Regions from separate parts of the Arthrobacter sp. 10N410 genome, predicted to be linked through region 2. Evidence: riboswitches for the same ligand, from Rfam matches in the RefSeq annotation. Region 2 holds a riboswitch; each other region holds the start of a gene.
What was found. A riboswitch is a leader RNA that binds a small molecule or an ion and turns the genes downstream of it on or off. The one in region 2 is predicted to bind thiamine pyrophosphate.

Region 1 (6,438 bases), on a different contig from region 2:
CGGCGAGCGCGGTCGCGTGCCACTGGCTGCGCGGCACCACCTCGGCGTTGCGGGCGACGGCGACGCCCAGTTTCCGGCCGTCCGTGGCCCGGCCGTCGGCGGCCAGCGTCCGGCCGGTCACCCCGCTGACCAAGGCGCTGATAGTGGCGCCGTCGGCGAGGGCGTGCTGCGCTCCGTTGAGCCTGATATTCATGCTGTCGTCCTGTCTTTCGCTGGAGCGTCCGCGGGTGAAGCGTCCCGCTCGGATGAGCCGGGGGCTGGAGAAACCGGGCGGCGGCTGGAGAAGCGGTCCGGGCGGAAGCCCTCCCAGCGCCGGTCCGGCTCTCCGTCCAGCAACGCCCGGCAAATGGCGGCGGCCGCCGGGGTGAGCAGGACCCCGTGCCGGAAGAACCCGGTGGCAACGATGAGTCCCTCGACGTCCTGTCCGGATCCGGCGCTGGCCACGCGCCCCAGGAGCGGGGCGTTGTCCGGGGTCCCGGGCCGTGCCCGCGCCGTGGCCTCGAGCAGTTCCAGCTCGGCAACGGCCGGGACCAGCTGCTGGGCATCGCGCAGAAGCTGGTACACGCCGCCGGCAGAGACGGCGCCAGCCTCGGAGGGCGCATCCTCCCGCTGGGTTGCGCCGATCACGACCGTGCCGTCCTCCCGCGGGACGATGTAGACCGGAACCCCGCGGACCAGGCCCCGCACGGTCGAGCGCAGCAGTGGCCGGAGCCGTGCCGGGACCCGGAGCCGCAGGATGTCCCCGTAAACCGGACGCAGCGGCAGGGACAATCCCCCGGGCAGGCCCTGCAGTTCCGCCGCGGCCAGACCGTTGGCTACGACCGTCTCGCCGGCGCGGAGCTCTCCGCCGCCCTCGAAACGGATGCCGGCGACGCGGCCGCCGCGCCAGAGCAGCCCGGCCGCGCGGCGGGGCACGGCCGTGAACCGGCTGTCGGCAGCCAGCAGTGAACCGATCCTGGCCAGCAACCGGCGCGGATCCACCTGGTGGTCGGCCGGGATGTCGAAGGCGCAGGAGATACCGGGGCTGAGCAACGGTTCGCGGCTGCGTGCTTCACGGACGGTCAGCGGCTCCACGGCCAGGCCGCAGGCCTGCTGCGCGGCCCGCAGGTCGGCGAGCGCCCGGCGGTCGGCCGCGTCCGCGCCGACGGCGAGGGTCGGCGTCGTGAGATATCCAGTGCCGCCGCCGTCAGTGCTGCCGCCGGCCAGGCCGGCGGCGAACTCCGGCCACAGCCCTGAGGCTTCCAGCATCAGGGCCAGGAGCTCCTCCTCCTGGTAGTGGAGTTCACTCACGGGCGCCAGCATGCCGGCGGCAGCCCAGCTGGCGCCGGTGCCGGGGGCGTCGTCGACCAGCGCGACGGTACGGCCCGAACGGCGGGCCTCCCAGGCGATGCCGTGGCCGATCACTCCCCCGCCGATCACGATGACGTCGTAATAATCCGAGGATGGGCCCGGTGGTGTGGCGGGTGGTGCGACGGATACGTCCATGGGTTCCTTCCCTACGCCGGTACTAGCCGGATCAGGTCAAGCGGTCGGCTCTGACGCCCTCTCAGCCCGTCGGACGTCTGGCGGCCCGCGCGGGCTCCCGCGGTATGCGCCCAGTTTAGAGGAACTAGGCTTGGGGCATGAGCCAGGATGTCCACACCACCGCCCGCCTGTACCTGTGCACCGATGCCCGGAAGGAGCGCGGTGACTTCGAGGACTTCGTTGACGCCGCCTTTTCCGGCGGCGTCGACATCATCCAGTTGCGGGACAAGTCGCTGGAGGCGGCCGAGGAGCTTGAGCTGCTGGAGGTCCTGCACTCCGTGGCGCGGCGGCACGGCCGGCTCTGGGCGGTAAACGACCGTGCCGACCTGGCCTCACTGGCAGGGGCGCCGGTGTTCCACATTGGGCAAAAGGACATCCCGTTCGCCGCGGCACGGGATTTCCTGGGCAAGGGCACCGTGATCGGCATGTCCACGCACACGCCGGAACAGGTGGATGCGGCCATCGCGGCGTCCCCGGGCCGGGGCGGGCTGGACTACTTCTGCGTGGGCCCGGTCTGGGCCACCCCCACCAAGCCGGGCCGCGCCGCCGTCGGGCTGGACCTGGTGCGCTACGCCGCCGCGGCGATCGGCCGGGCCGAGGCCGCCGACGTCGGGAAAGTCGCCGGGGTGGTGCCGTGGTTCGCGATCGGCGGCATCGACCTGGGCAACGTGGCCCAGGTGGTCGACGCCGGAGCCAGAAGGATTGTGGTGGTCCGGGCGATTACCGAGGCCGCTGATCCTGCCGGGGCCGCGCGTGCCCTGCTCGCCGCGCTCGACGCCGGGGCGGACGCCGACGCCGACGTCCACAGCGGCGCCGCGGACAACTAGCCGGCTAGTCCCAGCTCTGACATCCGACGGGAATGGGCGGCGGCAAGCTCGGCGGTCAGGGCGCGGGCGAGTTCACCGGCCCGGTCCTCGTCCGTGCCGGTCAGGCCGCCGAGGAAGGCGTGCTCCACGCTGACCCGCTGGGCCTGGGTAAGCGCTTCGCCGAGCAACCGCCGAGCCCACAGGGCCAGCCGGGACGCCAGCCGCGGATCGTCGGCGAGCGCGGCCTTGAGCCGGTCCCGCAGCACCACCGTCGCGTCCCCGGCCGCCTGGACCAGTTCGATCAGCCCGGCCGTCCCGGCGTCGACATAGCCCGAAATGGACCGGTAAAAGTCCGCGGAGACCGTGTCGATCACGTAGGCCTTCATGAGCGACTCGTGCCAGTCGGCGGGGCGGGTGCGCTCATGGAAGTGGTCCACCGAAGGCTGGAACGGCAGCATGGCCTCCTCCGCGTCAATGCCCATCTCCGCCAGCTTCGCGCAGACCAGTTCAAAATGCTGGAACTCGATGACGGCGAGGCCGCCCAGCACCGCCCGGTCGTGCAGGGTGGGCGAATACCGGGCGTCGGAGGAGAGCCGTTCGAAGGCCGAGAGCTCCCCGTAGGCCATCACGCCCAGCAGGTCCCGGAGGAAACGGTTGTAGCGGGCGGGCTCGGCCGGGGAGGTGCTCATGCTTCAAGACTAGTAGCGGAAATCGGGCTAACCTGATTCCGTGTCTCATCATCGCCTGACTCCGAGCGTCCGCCAGCAGAAGAACCAGCTTGCCCAGGCGCTCAACGCACTGCGCACCGTCCTGGAGCTGCCCGGGCCGTTTCCGGAAGCCGTGCTCCGGGACGCCGAGGCGGCCGTCGCCTCCCACGAGCTGCCGGAACTGGATTTGACTCACGTGGAGTTCGTGACCATCGACCCGGCGTCCTCGACGGACCTGGACCAGGCCTTGTTCATTGACCGCGCCGGCGACGGGTACAGGGTTTTCTACGCGATCGCCGACGTCCCGTCCTTCGTCGCCCCCGGCGGCGCGCTCGACGCCGAGACCCGGCGCCGCGGCCAGACGTTCTACACTCCGGACGGCCGCATCCCCCTGCACCCCGAGGTCATCAGCGAAGCGGCCGGCAGCCTGCTGGCGGGCCAGCTCTGCGCGGCCTTCGTCTGGGAGTTCGAGCTCGACGCCGCTGCCGAGGTCTCCTCCGTGCTGGTCCGCCGGGCACAGGTCCGCAGCCGGGCCAAGCTCAGCTACCAAGGTGTGCAGGCCGAACTCGACGGCGGTACCGCGGACCCCGTTCTGCAGTTGCTCAAGGAAGTCGGCAGCAAGCGGGTGGAACTGGAGCGCCTGCGCGGCGGGGCCAGCCTGAACATGCCGGAGCAGGAGATCGAGCAGCTGCCCGACGGCGGCTACCGGATCGTCGCGGCGCCGCCGCTGCCGGTGGAGGACTGGAACGCCCAGATTTCGCTGATGACCGGCATGGCCGCAGCGGAGCTCATGCTGCAGGGCAAGGTCGGCATCCTGCGGACCATGCCCGCCCCGGATGAGAGCTCGCTGCGGCACTTCCGGCGCCAGACCGGCGCACTCGGCAAGCCCTGGGACGGCCGGATCAGCTACGGCGAATACCTTCGCACCCTGGACCCCACCGACCCGCGCCAGCTTGCCATCGTGCACTCGGCCGGGATGCTCTTCCGCGGCGCCGGCTACACCCACTTCGACGGCGCCGTCCCGGAGGACGCCATCCAGTCCGCTATCGGCGCGGCGTATGCCCACTCCACCGCCCCGCTGCGGCGCCTGATCGACCGCTTCGTCCTGGTCATCTGCGAGGCCCTGTCCAACGGCGCCGAGGTTCCGGGCTGGGCCCGCGAAGCCCTCCCGTCGCTGCCGGCCATCATGGCGGCTTCGGACCAACTGGCCGCCAAGCTGGAGCGGCTGTCGCTGGACACCGTGGAGGCGGCCCTGCTGAGCAACCACATCGGGCAGGAGTTCGACGCCGTCGTGATCTCGGGCTCAAAGCCCGCGAAGAACGGCGGCACGAACGGAAACGGTAAGGGCAGCAACGGGAACGGGAAGAGCAACGGGAACGGCAATGGCCCGTCCGGGATCGTGCAGATCGCCGAGCCCGCGGTGACCGCACGGTGCCCCGGCGAGCTGGAGCCCGGCACCCAGGTCCGGGTGCGGGTCGTATCCTCGGACATCGCCACTCGGGAGGTCCGGCTCGAACTCGTGGGCTGATGTTACGCCCGGCTTGCGCCCCGCAGCCGTGCCACTGGCGCGCCGCACCGCGGGCCCCGGTCGAGGTTCCGAACGGCGAACAGCTAGACTGGAAGGGTAGTAATGGATGCCCGGTCGTTGATTTCCATGTTTTTCGAATTCAACAAGCCCGCCCCTACGCGATCTTGAGACACACCCGCTGGTCCCAGTGCCAGCATTTAGATAGCCCGCGATCGGCTTCCACTGGACTTGCTTGCGCTCCTGAGCGTGCTCCGGAACGGCCCTCGGCCGGCCCCGTTGAGCAAGCAGCGCAGCCCAAATGAATAAGGAAACTCCCCTGTGAGTGAATTGCACACGCACCAGCTTCTTACCGACGAGTCCGGCACGGAATCGATCGAGCCGGAAGAGACCATCATTTCGGACGAAACCCCGCACGAAATCGCGGAAAAGTCCTTCGCCGACTACAACGTCCGCGCCGACATTGTTGAATCCCTTGCCGACGCCGGAATCACCCACCCGTTCCCGATCCAGGCCATGACGCTGCCGGTCGCACTGAGCGGCCACGACATCATCGGCCAGGCCAAAACCGGCACGGGCAAGACCCTCGGCTTCGGCATCCCGGCCCTGCAGCGCGTCATCGGACGCGACGACGCGGGCTTCGCCGACCTCGCGGCCCCCGGCGCACCGCAGGCCCTCGTGATCGTGCCGACCCGTGAGCTCGCGGTGCAGGTCGCCGGCGACCTGCAGAACGCTGCCCGCAAACGCAACGCCCGCATCACCACGATCTACGGCGGCCGTGCATACGAGCCGCAGGTCGAGTCGCTGCAGCAGGGCGTCGAGATCGTCGTCGGCACCCCCGGGCGCCTGATCGACCTCTACAAGCAGAAGCACCTCGTCCTCAAGAACGTCAAGATGGTCATCCTCGACGAGGCCGACGAGATGCTGGACCTCGGCTTCCTGCCGGACGTCGAGACCCTCATCGCAGGTACCCCGGCCGTCCGCCAGACGCTGCTGTTCTCCGCCACGATGCCCGGCCCGGTCGTCGCGATGGCGCGCCGCTACATGACCAAGCCCACCCACATCCGCGCCGCGGATCCCGAGGATGAGGGCCTCACCAAGCGCGACATCCGCCAGCTGATCTACCGTGCCCACAGCATGGACAAGATCGAGGTGGTGGCCCGCATCCTGCAGGCCCGCGGACGCGGCCGGACCATCATCTTCACCAAGACCAAGCGCACAGCCGCCAAGGTCGCCGAGGAGCTCGTGGACCGCGGCTTCGCTGCGGCCGCCATCCACGGCGACCTCGGCCAGGGCGCCCGTGAGCAGGCGCTGCGCGCCTTCCGCAACAACAAGGTGGACGTTCTCGTCGCCACTGACGTCGCCGCGCGCGGCATTGACGTCGACGACGTCACGCACGTGATCAACTACCAGTGCGTCGAAGACGAGAAGATCTACCTGCACCGCGTCGGCCGCACCGGCCGCGCCGGCAACAAGGGCACCGCCGTGACCTTCGTCGACTGGGACGACATGCCGCGCTGGGGCCTGATCAACAAGGCCCTCGGCCTGAGCGTGCCCGAACCGGTGGAGACCTACTCCTCCTCGCCGCACCTGTTCGAGGAGCTGGACATCCCGGAGGGCACCAAGGGCCGCCTCCCCCGCGACAAGCGGGTGCTCGCCGGCGTCGACGCCGAAGTCCTCGAGGACCTCGGCGAGACCGGCAAGAAGAACGCCCGTCCCGGCACACGCGACGGTGCACGCGACGGCGGCCGCTCAGGCTCCCGCGACGGTGCACGCGACGGCGGCCGCTCAGGCTCCCGCGAGGGCGGACGCGACAATGGCCGCTCCGGCTCCCGCGAAGGGGGCCGTGACGCCGGACGCTCCGGTGAGCGCCGTC
Region 2 (6,438 bases):
CATGTCCACGGCGTACTTTTCGAGCTCGGCTTCGATCACGGCGAGGTCCGACAGGGGGTCACGGTCCGATTCCAGCGTGCCGCAGTCCAGCACGTGCACGAGCGCGGCGCAGCGTTCGACGTGGCGCAGGAAGTGATGGCCCAGGCCCTTGCCTTCGCTGGCGCCTTCGATCAGGCCCGGGACGTCGGCGATGGTGAAGCGCACGTCGCCGGCCTGGACGACGCCGAGGTTGGGGATCAGGGTGGTGAACGGGTAGTCGGCAATCTTGGGCCGCGCGGCGGACATCGCGGCGATCAGGCTGGACTTGCCGGCGGACGGGAAGCCGACCAGGGCGATGTCCGCGATGGACTTCAGCTCCAGGACGATGTCGCTGGATTCGCCCTCGATGCCCAGCAGCGCGAAGCCGGGGGCCCGGCGCTTCTGCGAGGACAGCGAGGCGTTGCCGAGGCCGCCGATGCCGCCGGCAGCGGCGACGTACTCGGTGCCTTCGCCCACCATGTCGGCCAGGACGGTGCCGTCCTTGCTCTTGACGACCGTGCCCTCGGGCACGGGCAGGACCAGGGTCTCGCCGTTCTTGCCGCCGCGCCAGTCACCCATGCCGGGGCCGCCGTTGGTGGCGTGCCGGTGCGGGGCGTGGTGGTAGTCGAGCAGGGTGGTGGTCTGGGGATCCACGCGCAGGATGACGTCGCCGCCGTTGCCGCCGTTGCCGCCGTCGGGACCGCCGAGGGGCTTGAACTTCTCGCGGTGGACGGAGACACAGCCATGGCCGCCGGTACCGCCGGATACGTGCAGTACTACCCGGTCTACAAAGCTCGCCACGTGGATCTCCTCAGTGCTGTTCCTCGGGCCCGCAAGGGGCCCAAGATGATTGTAATGCGGTTAAAACACCGGTGGAGCGGACCTACTGGTCCGCCCCACCGATTTAGAACTTGTTGTTACTCTGCAGCTGCAGCAGCCACGATGTTCACAACGCGACGACCACGGCGGGTGCCGAACTCGACAGCGCCGGGGGTCAGTGCGAACAGGGTGTCGTCGCCGCCGCGGCCAACGCCGGCGCCCGGGTGGAAGTGGGTGCCACGCTGGCGGACGATGATCTCGCCTGCGGAAACTACCTGGCCGCCGAAGCGCTTGACGCCGAGGTACTGGGCGTTGGAGTCACGACCGTTGCGAGTGGAGCTCGCGCCTTTTTTATGTGCCATTTGAAATGCCTGCCTTTAAAATTCTGGGGAATCTGCTGAAAACCTGAACAGTAACGTTAGTTACTTGATACCGGTGATCTTGACCTTGGTCAGTTCCTGACGGTGACCCTGGCGCTTCTTGTAACCGGTCTTGTTCTTGAACTTCTGGATGACGATCTTCGGACCACGGAGGTCTTCGAGGATCTCAGCCGTAACCGTTACCTTGGCCAGGTCCTTGGCTGCAGACGTGACCTTGTCACCGTCCACCAGGAGCAGTGCGGGCAACTCAAAGGTGCTGCCGGCTCCACCGGGGACGCGGTTCAGGGTAACGAAGTCTCCAACGGAAACCTTCTCTTGGCGGCCGCCTGCGCGGACAATCGCGTACACCACTGGGGAACTCACTTCTCTCGACGTTTATTACTAGATTTGCGTGCGGAACCTGGGGCCCAAAATGCTTGGACCGGCTCACGCTGTGCCTCAACGCCGGTGGATTCCCCGGGGGAACCCATGAGCTATCCTGCGGAAAAGTCCTGCCCGTAGTACGGGTGAACTGTTCCTCAAGGTCATAACCCAAGTGTTGGCGTAAGCACCGAAGATCTAGACTACGCTAATTTTGCCTTCGGCCGCAAACGAGGCTGGTCCCGGCAGGTAGTGCGTGACGGACGCCACACCCTGCGCCCGGGGGCCAAAGTTATGGTGCCGCAGCGACTTCCGGAACCGCGCCCAACTATCCTACCGGCTGCTTCGCGTAGCGCGGCTTAGGCGTGCAGCCTCGGCGCGTCGAAGAACTCCACCTCGTAGCGGGAGGACTGCCTGAACGCCACCGCCATGGCGCTGCGTTCCGCCTCGGAGCCTTTACGGGCCGCCGCGTCCGTGTACCTGATCGCCTGCCGCGTCGCCTCCGCGAAGGCCTCGTCCGCATAGGTGCGCAGCCACTCCGCGTAGGGATGCGTTGCCGGTGCGCCGGCAGCGAGGAACTCGCGATGCAGCGTGGCGCCGACCTCCGCGTAGAGCCAGAAGCACGGCAGCGCCGCGGCCACGAGCACGCCGTAGCTGCCGGCGAGCGATGCCGCGTGCAGATGGTCCACGTACGCCTTGGTCACCGGTCCCAGCTGGGTCTCGACGGCGCGGCCGGCCAGCCAGTTCCGGTGCAGTTCGGATTCGACTTCGAGGCACTGCTGCGCCGAGCGGGACCAGAAGAGTTGTTCGGCTTCCGACGGCGCCAGGGCCGCCGCGCGGGACAGCACCCGGGAGTAGCCGTTGAGGTACAGGGCGTCCTGGCCGAGGTAGTAGGCGAACTCGGGTTCCGGCAAGGTACCGTCCGCGAGCCCCCGAATGAAGTCCAGGCCGTAGATCGCGTCCAGCCCGTCCGCCGCGTGCCCTGCCAGCAGCGCGGCGAACTCGCCCTCGGCAGGAAGCTGGGGTGCCGCAGCGTGCTGCAGGTGGTGGAAGTGGTGCACGGGTCCGTTGCCGGATCCGACCTCCAGGCGGCCGGCATCCCGCAACGCACCCAGCAGCCACGGCTTGACCTCCCGCAGCGCTGCCTCCCAGTCCCCCGTCCTGGCCTGGACCGTGGCCAGCGCCGAGGACAAGGAGCAGCCGGTGCCGTGGCTGTTGCGGGTGTCGATCCGCTCGCCGGGCACCACCACCGTCTCCTGGCCGAGCACTCCCCCGGTGTTGACGAGCGCGTCCGGGCAACCGCCGTCGTTCTGGGCGCAGTCGCTCTGGGCTCCGCCGGCCGGGGCTCCGCCGGCCGGCAGGTGGCCTCCCTTGACCAGCACCGTGGTGCCGGCCAGGGCCGCGAGCCGCTTGCCCTGTTCCAGCGCGCTGGCCCAGTCCGCGGCGGGCGGTTCGCCCAGCAGCATGGCCAGCTCGGCCAGGTTCGGGGTGATGAGGTCCGCCAGTGGCAAGAGGGCCCGCAGCGCGGTCTCGGCCGATTCCTGGAGCAACCGGTCGCCACTCGTGGCCACCATCACCGGGTCCAGGACCACGACGCCGGGGCGCACCTTTTCGAGCCAGGCCCGGACGGCGTCGATCACCGAGTCGTCGCCGAGCATACCGATCTTGACGGCGTCGATGGTGATGTCGTCGCTGATGGCCTCCAGCTGGGCGGTCAGGAACGCTGCCGGCGGTACATGCACCGACCGGACGCCCTGGGTGTTCTGGGCGGTCAGTGCCGTGATGGCAGCCATCCCGTAGCCGCCGTTCGCGGCAATGCTCTTCAGGTCGGCCTGGATGCCGGCGCCGCCGGAGGGGTCCGAGCCCGCGATGGCCAGCACCCGCGGAATCCGCGGCGGCGTTGAGGCCCCGCCGTCGGGCTCCGGGAAGACGGACTGCAGGAAGGCTGACGTTCGGCTAGATGCAGGCTGCGTCGATGCAGGCTGGGTTGTTGAAGACAAGAGACATCCCTTCGCCGGTGCTAACCGGACAGGTTCAACGGGTCTGGATCTCAGCCGGCTCGATGCGCGGCACCCCGTGTCAGTCCCCCAGCCTAGCGTTCCTCGCCGGCAACCCCGCTAAATTTCAGCCTGTCCCCTTAACGCCCTCGCGGGTTCCGTCCGGGGTCGACGTGATGTTACGTCGATCCCGGACGGAACCCGCGAGTGGTGGTGCCTGCTGGGTCCTAGAGCTCCGACGCCGGGACGCCGACGCCGAGGATGATCGGCTCGTTGGCGGCGGGCTTGGCGGCCACCTTTGCCGGCTCCGGGGCCTTGGCCTCATGGACTGAGACGGCCTCAACCGACGGAGCGGTCTCGCGCTGCTGCACGGACGTCTCGTTGGCGGCGCCCTGGGCTCGGCTGGCGCTCCGGTTCCGGCGCACCCGTCGGGGTCCGGTGGTGTCCGGGGCCTGGGCCGCAGGGGCCTTGCGGGCTTCCTGGCGTACCGGGGCCTGGGCCGCAGGAGCCTTGCCGGCTTCCTGGCGGGCCGGCGCCTGGGCCGCAGGGGCCTTCGCAGCTTCCTGGCGGGCCGGGGCCTGGGCCTCGGCGGTACGTACACTCGGCGGCTGGATCCGCGCCGTCCTGGCGCGGCCGCGGCCCCGGGTGGCGCGGGACGGCGCTGCAGCTGCAGGCGCAGCGTGCTCCGCAGCGTGCTCCGCCGCGTGCTCGGCCGTGGGAACCTCGGCTGCGGGCGACTCGGCAACCGGAGCCGCGGCGGCTGGCTTGCCGGTCTCGGCGTCGCCCAGGTGGGCGAACGCTTCGGTCAGCAGGTCCAGGGTCAGCGCGGGCTGCGGGGTTTCCTCGGCGTGCTCGACGAAGGGCAAGGCAACCTGTTCGCCGCCGAAGGTCAGCACGGCCGCGGGACGACCCGCTGCCTCCTCCGACGAAGCGAGTTCCACGGCGGCGTCGAGCGCGGCCTGGCGGGTTTCGGCGTCGGGAGCTGCTGTCGCTTCACCGTCGTGCAGGTGGGCAGCGTGCGCCGCGGCGGCGATGTTGGCCAGCGCGGCGCGCGTCGCCTCTGCCTTGGCGTGGCGCTCCGCCTCGGTGGGCTCGGCGTGCACGGCGACGGGTGCGGACGGCATGGCTTCGCCGCCCTGGCCGCCCTTGCCGCGGCGACGCTTGCGCTCACTGCGTGCGGCGGGCTGGTGCTCGGTCCGCGGGACGTGGTGTTCTGCGGCGACGGTGTTGGCACGGCGGTGTTCCACGGGCTCGTCGTGGGTGACGATGCCGCGGCCGGCGCAGGCCTCGCACTGTTCGCCGAAGACTTCGAGCAGCCCGGTGCCCATCCGCTTGCGGGTCATCTGCACGAGGCCCAGCGAGGTCACCTCGGCAACCTGGTGCTTGGTCCGGTCCCGGCCTAGGCACTCCACCATGCGTCGCAGCACGAGGTCGCGGTTGGATTCCAGCACCATGTCGATGAAGTCGATCACGATGATGCCGCCGATGTCACGCAGCCTCAGCTGCCGGACGACTTCCTCGGCCGCTTCGAGGTTGTTCTTGGTGACGGTTTCCTCGAGGTTGCCGCCGCTGCCGGTGAACTTGCCGGTGTTGACGTCCACCACGGTCATGGCTTCGGTGCGGTCGATCACGAGCGAGCCGCCGGAGGGCAGGAAGACCTTGCGGTCCAGTGCTTTGTGGATCTGCTCGTCGATGCGCCACGCAGCGAAGATGTCTGTGTCCTTGGTCCACTTCTCAAGCCGGCCCACCAGGTCCGGTGCCACGTAGGTGACGTAGGCCTCGATGGTGTCCCAGGCTTCCTCGCCGGAGACGATCAGCTTGGAGAAGTCCTCGTTGAAAACGTCGCGGACCACCTTGATGGTCAGGTCAGGTTCGCCGTAGAGCAGCTCGGGGGCGAGGATCTTGGTGGACGTGGACTGGCTTTCGATGCCCTCCCACTGGGCTCGCAACCGGTTGATGTCATGCGTCAGCTCTTCTTCCGAAGCGCCCTCGGCCGCGGTGCGGACAATGACACCGGCGTCTTCCGGCAGGCGGTCCTTGAGGATCCGCTTGAGCCGGTTGCGTTCGACGTCGGGCAGCTTGCGGGAGATGCCGGTCATGGAACCGCCGGGCACGTACACCAGGTAACGGCCGGGCAGCGAGATCTGGCTGGTCAGGCGGGCACCCTTGTGGCCGACCGGGTCCTTGGTGACCTGGACGAGCACGGAGTCGCCGGACTTGAGCGCATTTTCGATCCGCCGCTGCTTGCCTTCGAGGTTGACGGCGTCCCAGTTGACTTCGCCGGCGTACAGCACGGCGTTGCGGCCGCGTCCGATATCGACGAACGCGGCTTCCATGGACGGCAGCACGTTCTGGACCTTGCCCAGGTAGACGTTGCCGATCAAGGAATCCTGCTGGGTCTTGGAGACGAAGTGCTCGGCCAGCACGCCGTCTTCCAGGACGCCGATCTGGATTCTGTCGTCGCGCTGGCGGACGATCATCTGGCGGTCCACGGATTCGCGGCGGGCCAGGAACTCGGCCTCGGTGATGACGGTGCGGCGGCGGCCGGTGTCGCGGGACTCGCGTCGGCGCTGCTTCTTGGCCTCCAGGCGGGTGGAGCCCTTGACGGAGGTGACGCGGTCGTTGACCGGGGCCTCGCTGACCGAGCGCGGCGCCCGGACGCGGGTTACCGTGTTGGGCGGATCGTCGTCCCCGCCGCCGGTCAGTTCGAGATCCTGGTCGCCGCGGCGGCGACGGCGACGGCGGCGCGAGGTCACGCCGTCTTCGAGGGTGCTCTCGGAGTCCTCGCCGGTCTCCGCTGCATCTTCGGCTGCGCCGTCTGCGTCGGTGTCGGCTTCGCCGGTCCGGCTGCGGCCACGGCGTCC
Region 3 (6,438 bases), on a different contig from region 2:
GTGGCGGCCAGCTTCCAGGTCCTGTACCTGGCCGTGGTCCGTGGTCCGCGGGTGATCAGCGCCGTCATAGCCGTCCCGCTCCGCAGCCATTCAGACCTGCTGGTGACCGCCACGGGACACGTCATCTCCCTGATCCCGGGGTCCGTGGTGGTGGAGGTGGACAGGTCCACGTCCACGCTCTACATCCACGGCATCAATGTCCGAGACGCCGAGGACGCGGCCAAGCTCCGCAAGGAGGTCCGCGACACCGAGGCCGGGCTGATCCGGATCATGGGCACCAGGGCCGAACTGTCCGCACTGAAGCAGGAGGCCGGGGCATGATGCCGCTGGTTTTGACCATTACCGCGGTCGTGCTGTCGCTCGCCGCGGCCGGCGCGATCATCCGCATCGCGCGGGGGCCCTCGCTGCTGGACCGGGTGCTGGCCGCCGACGTGCTGCTGGCCATCCTAGGCGCGGCGCTGTGCATCGACATGGCCGTGAACCGGCACCTGAACAACCTGATGCTGCTGGTGTCCATCTCGATCATCGGCTTTGTCGGTTCGGTGACGGTGGCCCGATTCGTGGCCGACCGGAGGAAGCAGCCCAATGAGTCCTGACACGATTTCCGCCGACGCCGTAATCGACACCGTCTCGGCTGTGTTCATGGTGGTCGGGGCGCTGATGTCCCTCGGCGCGGCCATCGGCCTGCTGCGGTTCCCCGACCTCATGAGCCGGATGCACGCCGCGACCAAGCCGCAGGTGCTGGGGCTTTTCCTGCTGCTCTGCGCCGTGGGGCTGCAGCTGCGCACCTGGTGGGTGTGGCCGGTGCTGGTGGTCGCGTGGATCTTCCAGCTGCTCACAGTGCCGGTCTCCGCCCACATGGTTGGCCGCGCCGGCTACCGCACCAAGCACCTGCACCCCGAGCTGCTGAGCGCCGACGAGCTGGAAGCCGTGGTGCAGCAGGCGGCCGGCAAGCGCGGATTCACGGACGACGACGACGAGTAACGCCGCCGGCGGCGATATGGCTTAGACCAGGTCCTGGGTCTTGGCGAAGCGGGTGATCGCCCGCTGCGTGCCGCGGTTGGCGAGGACCTGGATGATGGCGCTGACCGAGGCCGAAATGAGGGCGAAGGTCAGGGCCTGGCGCAGGGTGGTGGGGACGTCGTCGTCGTGGCCCTTGGGCGGTTTGTTGCCGGTGGTCTTTTCCCAGACGGTGTCGACTACCTTGGTGCCGACGAAGCCGGCGAGGAGGCTGACGCCGGTGCCAAGCAGTTTGATGAAGATGTTCATACTTCGTACTCCTTGCGGGAGGAAACAGGGCTTCCCCTAGCCTAGCGTCCCCGGGCGGCCGAGGATTTCGGTCAGTGCCTCGACCACCAGCTCGTGGTCGTCCTTCTGCGGCAGCCCCGACACCGTGACGGTGCCTACCACCCCGGTTCCGCGCAGGTAGATGGGGAACGAGCCGCCGTGGGCTGCAAACTCCCGCTGGTCGAACCAGGCGTTGTCCTCGATCCTCTGACCGGCAGCACGCGCCCGCAGGCCCACCAGCAGCGACGGGACTTCATACCGCACCGCGGTGCGCTGTTTGGCCTTGATCCAGCGCTCATTGTCCGGGGTGGCGCCCTCCAGTGCGGCGTGGAAGAGGACCTGATCGCCCTTGCTGATGTCGATGGCGATCGGGTAGGAGCGCTGGCGGCCGAGTTGGACCAGGAGGAGGCCCAGGTCCAGCGCGTCGTCCTTGCTGAAGGACCGGAACTGCAGTTCGTCGATTTCGGCCAGGATGCGGCCGATGAGCGCGGCCAGGGATCCCGGCGGCTGTGGTTCCGCGGAGTCCGGGTCGTACTCGGGGGAAGGCACTGGTGCGTCGGTCATGGGACTCAGCTTCCGTTAGGTGGCCGCCGCCGCGCAAGCCCAACTGACTCGCAGTTGTTGCCGTTATGAGCCCTCAAAACGACAACGACTGCGAGTCACTTGGGAGTGCCGCCGGGTGTAAACTGAGCCAGCCCACAAGGGCGATTTAGATACGACAGGGGAGCGCCGCCGTCGGGCATCACTGGAGAAATCCAAGGTAACCGTAGGTGGGCGCTGAGAGTGCGGACAGCCGCAGACCCTCGAACCTGATCCGGTTAGTACCGGCGCAAGGGAGTCGAGTTCTCAGGGTGCCCGGCACCCGTGGCGAAGGCCGCGGTGCCGCCGGAGCACCCTCCCCTCCTGTTCCTCAGGAGGACGATATGACTGACATTTCTGCGAAGCAGACACTGACCACCGGCAAATACAGCTGGCGCGTGGTCGACATTGTGGTGGCCGCGTTGATCGCTGTTGCCGGCGGTGTGATTTTCTGGGCCTGGTCCCAGGGTTCCAACCTTGTTTCCGTCCCGCTCAACGCGGTCTACCCGCCGCTGACCGGGCTCTACGCCGGCGGCTGGATGATCCCGGCGGTGCTGGGCATGCTCGTTATCCGCAAGCCCGGGGCGGCGCTGTTCTGCGAAGCGGTGGCCGCCACCGGCGAGCTGATCATGGGCTCGCAGTACGGCACCACCGTGCTGATCTCCGGCATCCTGCAGGGCCTGGGCGCCGAACTCATCTTTGCCGCGTTCCTGTACAAGAAGTTCAACCTTCCGGTGTCCCTGCTGGCCGGTGCCGGTGCGGGCCTGTTCTGCGGCCTGAACGACTCCTTCCTGCCCTGGGGCTGGAACATCGCGTACGAAACCGGTGACAAGCTCGCCTACATCATCTTCTGCGCCATCTCCGGAGCGGTGATTGCCGGGGGACTGTCCTGGCTCGCCACCCGCGGCCTGGCCAAGACCGGGGTGCTGGCCTCGTTCGGGTCCCGCAAGGCGGCATCGGAACCCGTCTTCTCCTGATGCCCGCACACGCATGAGGTCTGTCGACGACGTACGCCCGGCCGCGGTCAGCGCCCGCGGCTGGGGCTGGCGGCACGCCGGCCGGGCCCGGCCCGCCGTGAGCGGCCTGGACCTGGACATCCGTCCGGGCGAGCGCGTGCTGTTGCTGGGCCCGTCCGGCGCCGGCAAGTCCACGCTGTTGCACGCCCTGGCCGGTGTGCTGGGGGACAGCACTGCGGCAGCCGCGTCCGCTGCTGCTTCCGCTGATGCCGAGGACTCCGATGAGACCGGCAGCCTGCTGATCGACGGAGCCCCGCCCAGGGCCCGGCGCGGGCGGGCCGGGCTGATGCAGCAGGACCCGGAGACCCAGGTGGTGCTGTCGCGGCTCGGCGACGACGTGGCCTTCGGGGCCGAAAACCTCTCGGTGCCCCCGGCGGACATCTGGCGGCGGGTGGGGGAGGCGCTCGACGACGTCGGGCTGGGCGGCCTGCCGCTGCATCACCCGACGTCGTCGCTCTCCGGAGGCCAGAAGCAACGGCTGGCGCTCGCCGGGATCCTCGCGATGCGGCCCGGGCTGCTGCTCCTCGATGAGCCCACCGCCAACCTTGACCCGGCCGGTGTCCTGGAGGTCCGCGACGCCGTGGGACGGTGCCTGGACAAGACCGGGGCCACCCTGGTGGTGGTGGAGCACCGGGTTGCTGTCTGGAAAGACCTTGTGGACCGGATCGTCGTGCTGCAGCCCGGATCCGCCACGGACTCCGCCGTGCTGCTGGACGGGCCCCCGGACCTGGTCCTGGAGCAGGCGCGGGACATGCTCATCTCCGCCGGCGTCTGGGTGCCGGGCCATGTGCCCGCCACCCGGGCCCGCCGCGGCCGAACAGGACCGGAAGGGGACGCCGGGGCCGGCCAGCTGCTGCTGGCCGCAGAGGAACTGGCCGTGTCCCGCGAACGGCCCCGCCGCACCGGTTTGCTGCGGGGCTTCAGCACGGTAACACCCGTCCCGGTGCAGTCCGGCATCACGGCCCGGGTCCGGTCCGGCCAGGCGTTGACCGTCACCGGCCCCAACGGTTCCGGGAAGTCGACCTTCGCCCTGACCCTGGCAGGCCTGCTCTCCCCGGTCTCCGGCGCGGTGTCCGCCACCACCGAGCTGAGCGCCGGCGCAGGCATCGATCCGTACAAATGGAGGGCCCAGCAGTTGATCGCCAGGATCGGCACGGTGTTCCAGGAACCCGAGCACCAGTTCGTCACCGGCAGGGTGCTGGACGAACTGATGTTCGGTCCCCGTCAGCTGGGCCGCGGCGAAGAACGGGTCGAGGAGCTGCTGGAACGGCTCCGGCTCCGCGAGCTCGTGGATGCCAACCCCTACACGCTCTCCGGCGGCGAGAAACGGCGGCTCTCCGTGGCCACCGTGCTGGCTGCCCACCCGCAGGTGCTGGTGCTGGACGAACCCACCTTCGGCCAGGACGCCAACACCTGGGCGGAACTGGCCTCCTTCCTCTCCGAGCTTCTCGACGCCGGGACCGCGGTGGTCTCGGTGACCCACGACGCGGAGTTCAGCGAGGTCCTGGGCGGCACCGAGCTGAAGCTCGGCGCACCGCAGTCGGGCGCGCCGGGACTACCCGGCAGGACGAATCCGGGGGTGGCGGCGCCATGAGGGACGCCCTGACCCTGCGCGGAAACCACGCTCTGCTGACCCGCGCCAACCCGCTGGCGAAATTCTCCGGCGTCGTGCTCATCACGGTCGCGCTGGCGCTGTCCATCGACTGGGTGTCCGCGTCCGTGGCGCTCGCCTTCGAACTGCTGCTGTTCCCGCTGGCGGGCCTGACCCTGGCCCTGCTCTGGCAGCGCGGCTGGCCGCTGATCCTCGCGGCCGCCGTGGGCGGCTGGAGCACCGCGATCCTGGCCCCGGACCACGGCAGGATACTGCTCGACGTCGGCGTCTGGTCCATCAGCGAGGGCTCGCTGCAGCTCGGGCTGGGCTTCCTGCTGCGCGGCCTCGCGATCGCGCTACCGGCGGTGCTGCTGATGAGCTGCACCGACCCCACGGACCTGGCCGACGCCCTGGCGCAGCAGGCGAAGCTGCCGCACCGTTTCGTGCTCGGCACCCTGGCCGCGATGCGGCTGGTGGGGCTCATGGCCGAGGAATGGCAGACCATCGGCATGGCCCGGCGAGCCCGCGGTGTCGGCTCGCACGGAAACCCGGTGCAGCGGCTCAGGGCCACGCTGGGGCAAAGCTTCGGGTTGATGGTCCAGGCCGTCCGCCGCGCCTCCCGGCTCGCCGTGACCATGGAAGCACGGGGCTTTGGCGGCGCGCAGCGGACCTGGGCCCGGAAGGCGACGTTCAGCCGGCTGGACGCGTGGGTGGTTCTCGGGGGCCTGCTGATCTCAGGTGCCGCCGTGGCCGCAGCCGTCGCTGCCGGGACGTGGAACATGGTGTTCCTCGGCCAGCAGTAGCCGCTACATATCGCACGAGATGGATATTCTGTGAGCTTTATTGCAGTTCTGGGGATTTGGCCCGTCAAAATAGCTCATCCGTGATATTTATTGCATATGACTCAACAGACTGCTGAATATGTCGGCGCCGTACTCCGGGACGCCCGCGGCGAGAAGGGCTGGACCCAGGGACAGCTCGCGGCCGAGCTGGGAACCAGCCAGAGCGCCATCGCCCGGATGGAGCAGGGCAAGCAGAACCTGAGCCTGAAAATGATTGAGCGGCTCGAATCCATTTTCGGCCGCGCCATCGTCAAAGTCGGCCGGCCGCAGATGACCCACCTGCGGGTGGAGGGCGGCCGCACGCTCTCCGGCGCCGTGGACGTCAACAGCAGCAAGAACGCCGGCGTCGCGCTGCTGTGCGCGAGTCTCATCAACCGCGGCACCACCGTCCTGCGGCGGCTGGCCCGGATCGAAGAGGTCAACCGGATCGTGGAGGTCCTGACCAGCATCGGCGTCGAGTGCACCTGGCTCGACGCGAACGACCTGCAGATCCGCCGACCGGCCGTGCTGGACCTCGACTCGATGGACGTCGAGGCCGCCCGCCGCACCCGCAGCGTCATCATGCTCCTCGGCCCGTTGCTCGATGAGTCCAGCGAATACCGGCTGCCCTACGCCGGTGGCTGCGACCTTGGCACCCGCACCGTGGAGCCGCACATGCAGGCCCTGCGCCAGTTCGGCCTCAGCGTCGAGGCGAAGTCCGGCTTCTACAGCGTGCAGGCACCGCCCGCAGACGGCCACGACCGTTCCTTCGTCCTGAGCGAGCGCGGCGACACCGTGACCGAAAACGCCATCATGGCCGCCGCCCACCGCCGCGGCACCACCATCATTCGCAACGCCAGCCCAAACTACATGGTCCAGGACCTCTGCTTCTACCTGCAGATGCTGGGCGTGGAGATCGACGGCGTGGGAACCACGACGCTGAAGATCGTCGGCCGCCCGTCGATCGACGCAGACATCGAGTATTTCCCGTCCGAGGACCCGATCGAGGCGATGAGCCTGATCACCGCCGGCATCGTGACCAACTCCGAAGTCACGATCCGCCGCGTCCCGATCGAGTTCATGGAGATCGAACTGGCGACCCTCGAGCAGATGGGCCAGCGGCTGGAGGTATCCGCGGAGTATC

Region 1: it holds a riboswitch for thiamine pyrophosphate, as region 2 does, so the genes downstream of both, thiO (glycine oxidase ThiO) here and AC1DB8_RS05255 (bifunctional hydroxymethylpyrimidine kinase/phosphomethylpyrimidine kinase) in region 2, are expected to answer to the same signal.
Region 3: it holds a riboswitch for thiamine pyrophosphate, as region 2 does, so the genes downstream of both, AC1DB8_RS00185 (ECF transporter S component) here and AC1DB8_RS05255 (bifunctional hydroxymethylpyrimidine kinase/phosphomethylpyrimidine kinase) in region 2, are expected to answer to the same signal.

The regions. Positions count from the first base shown of each region.
Region 1 is NZ_JBFTIP010000001.1:774,939-781,376, reverse strand. Features, by position in the region: gene thiS (sulfur carrier protein ThiS) at 1-193, opposite strand, end outside; gene thiO (glycine oxidase ThiO) at 190-1,485, opposite strand; TPP riboswitch at 1,476-1,596, opposite strand; gene thiE (thiamine phosphate synthase) at 1,623-2,351, shown strand; gene AC1DB8_RS03725 (ferritin-like fold-containing protein) at 2,348-3,019, opposite strand; gene AC1DB8_RS03720 (RNB domain-containing ribonuclease) at 3,060-4,565, shown strand; gene AC1DB8_RS03715 (DEAD/DEAH box helicase) at 4,884-6,438, shown strand, end outside.
Region 2 is NZ_JBFTIP010000002.1:154,887-161,324, reverse strand. Features, by position in the region: gene obgE (GTPase ObgE) at 1-819, opposite strand, end outside; gene rpmA (50S ribosomal protein L27) at 936-1,199, opposite strand; gene rplU (50S ribosomal protein L21) at 1,260-1,568, opposite strand; gene AC1DB8_RS05255 (bifunctional hydroxymethylpyrimidine kinase/phosphomethylpyrimidine kinase) at 1,937-3,517, opposite strand; TPP riboswitch at 3,567-3,664, opposite strand; gene AC1DB8_RS05250 (Rne/Rng family ribonuclease) at 3,802-6,438, opposite strand, start outside.
Region 3 is NZ_JBFTIP010000001.1:39,292-45,729, forward strand. Features, by position in the region: gene AC1DB8_RS00160 (Na+/H+ antiporter subunit E) at 1-321, shown strand, start outside; gene AC1DB8_RS00165 (MrpF/PhaF family protein) at 318-596, shown strand; gene mnhG (monovalent cation/H(+) antiporter subunit G) at 586-984, shown strand; gene AC1DB8_RS00175 (DUF4235 domain-containing protein) at 1,006-1,269, opposite strand; gene AC1DB8_RS00180 (heme-degrading domain-containing protein) at 1,306-1,851, opposite strand; TPP riboswitch at 1,998-2,141, shown strand; gene AC1DB8_RS00185 (ECF transporter S component) at 2,211-2,843, shown strand; gene AC1DB8_RS00190 (ABC transporter ATP-binding protein) at 2,857-4,476, shown strand; gene AC1DB8_RS00195 (energy-coupling factor transporter transmembrane component T family protein) at 4,473-5,276, shown strand; gene AC1DB8_RS00200 (UDP-N-acetylglucosamine 1-carboxyvinyltransferase) at 5,373-6,438, shown strand, end outside.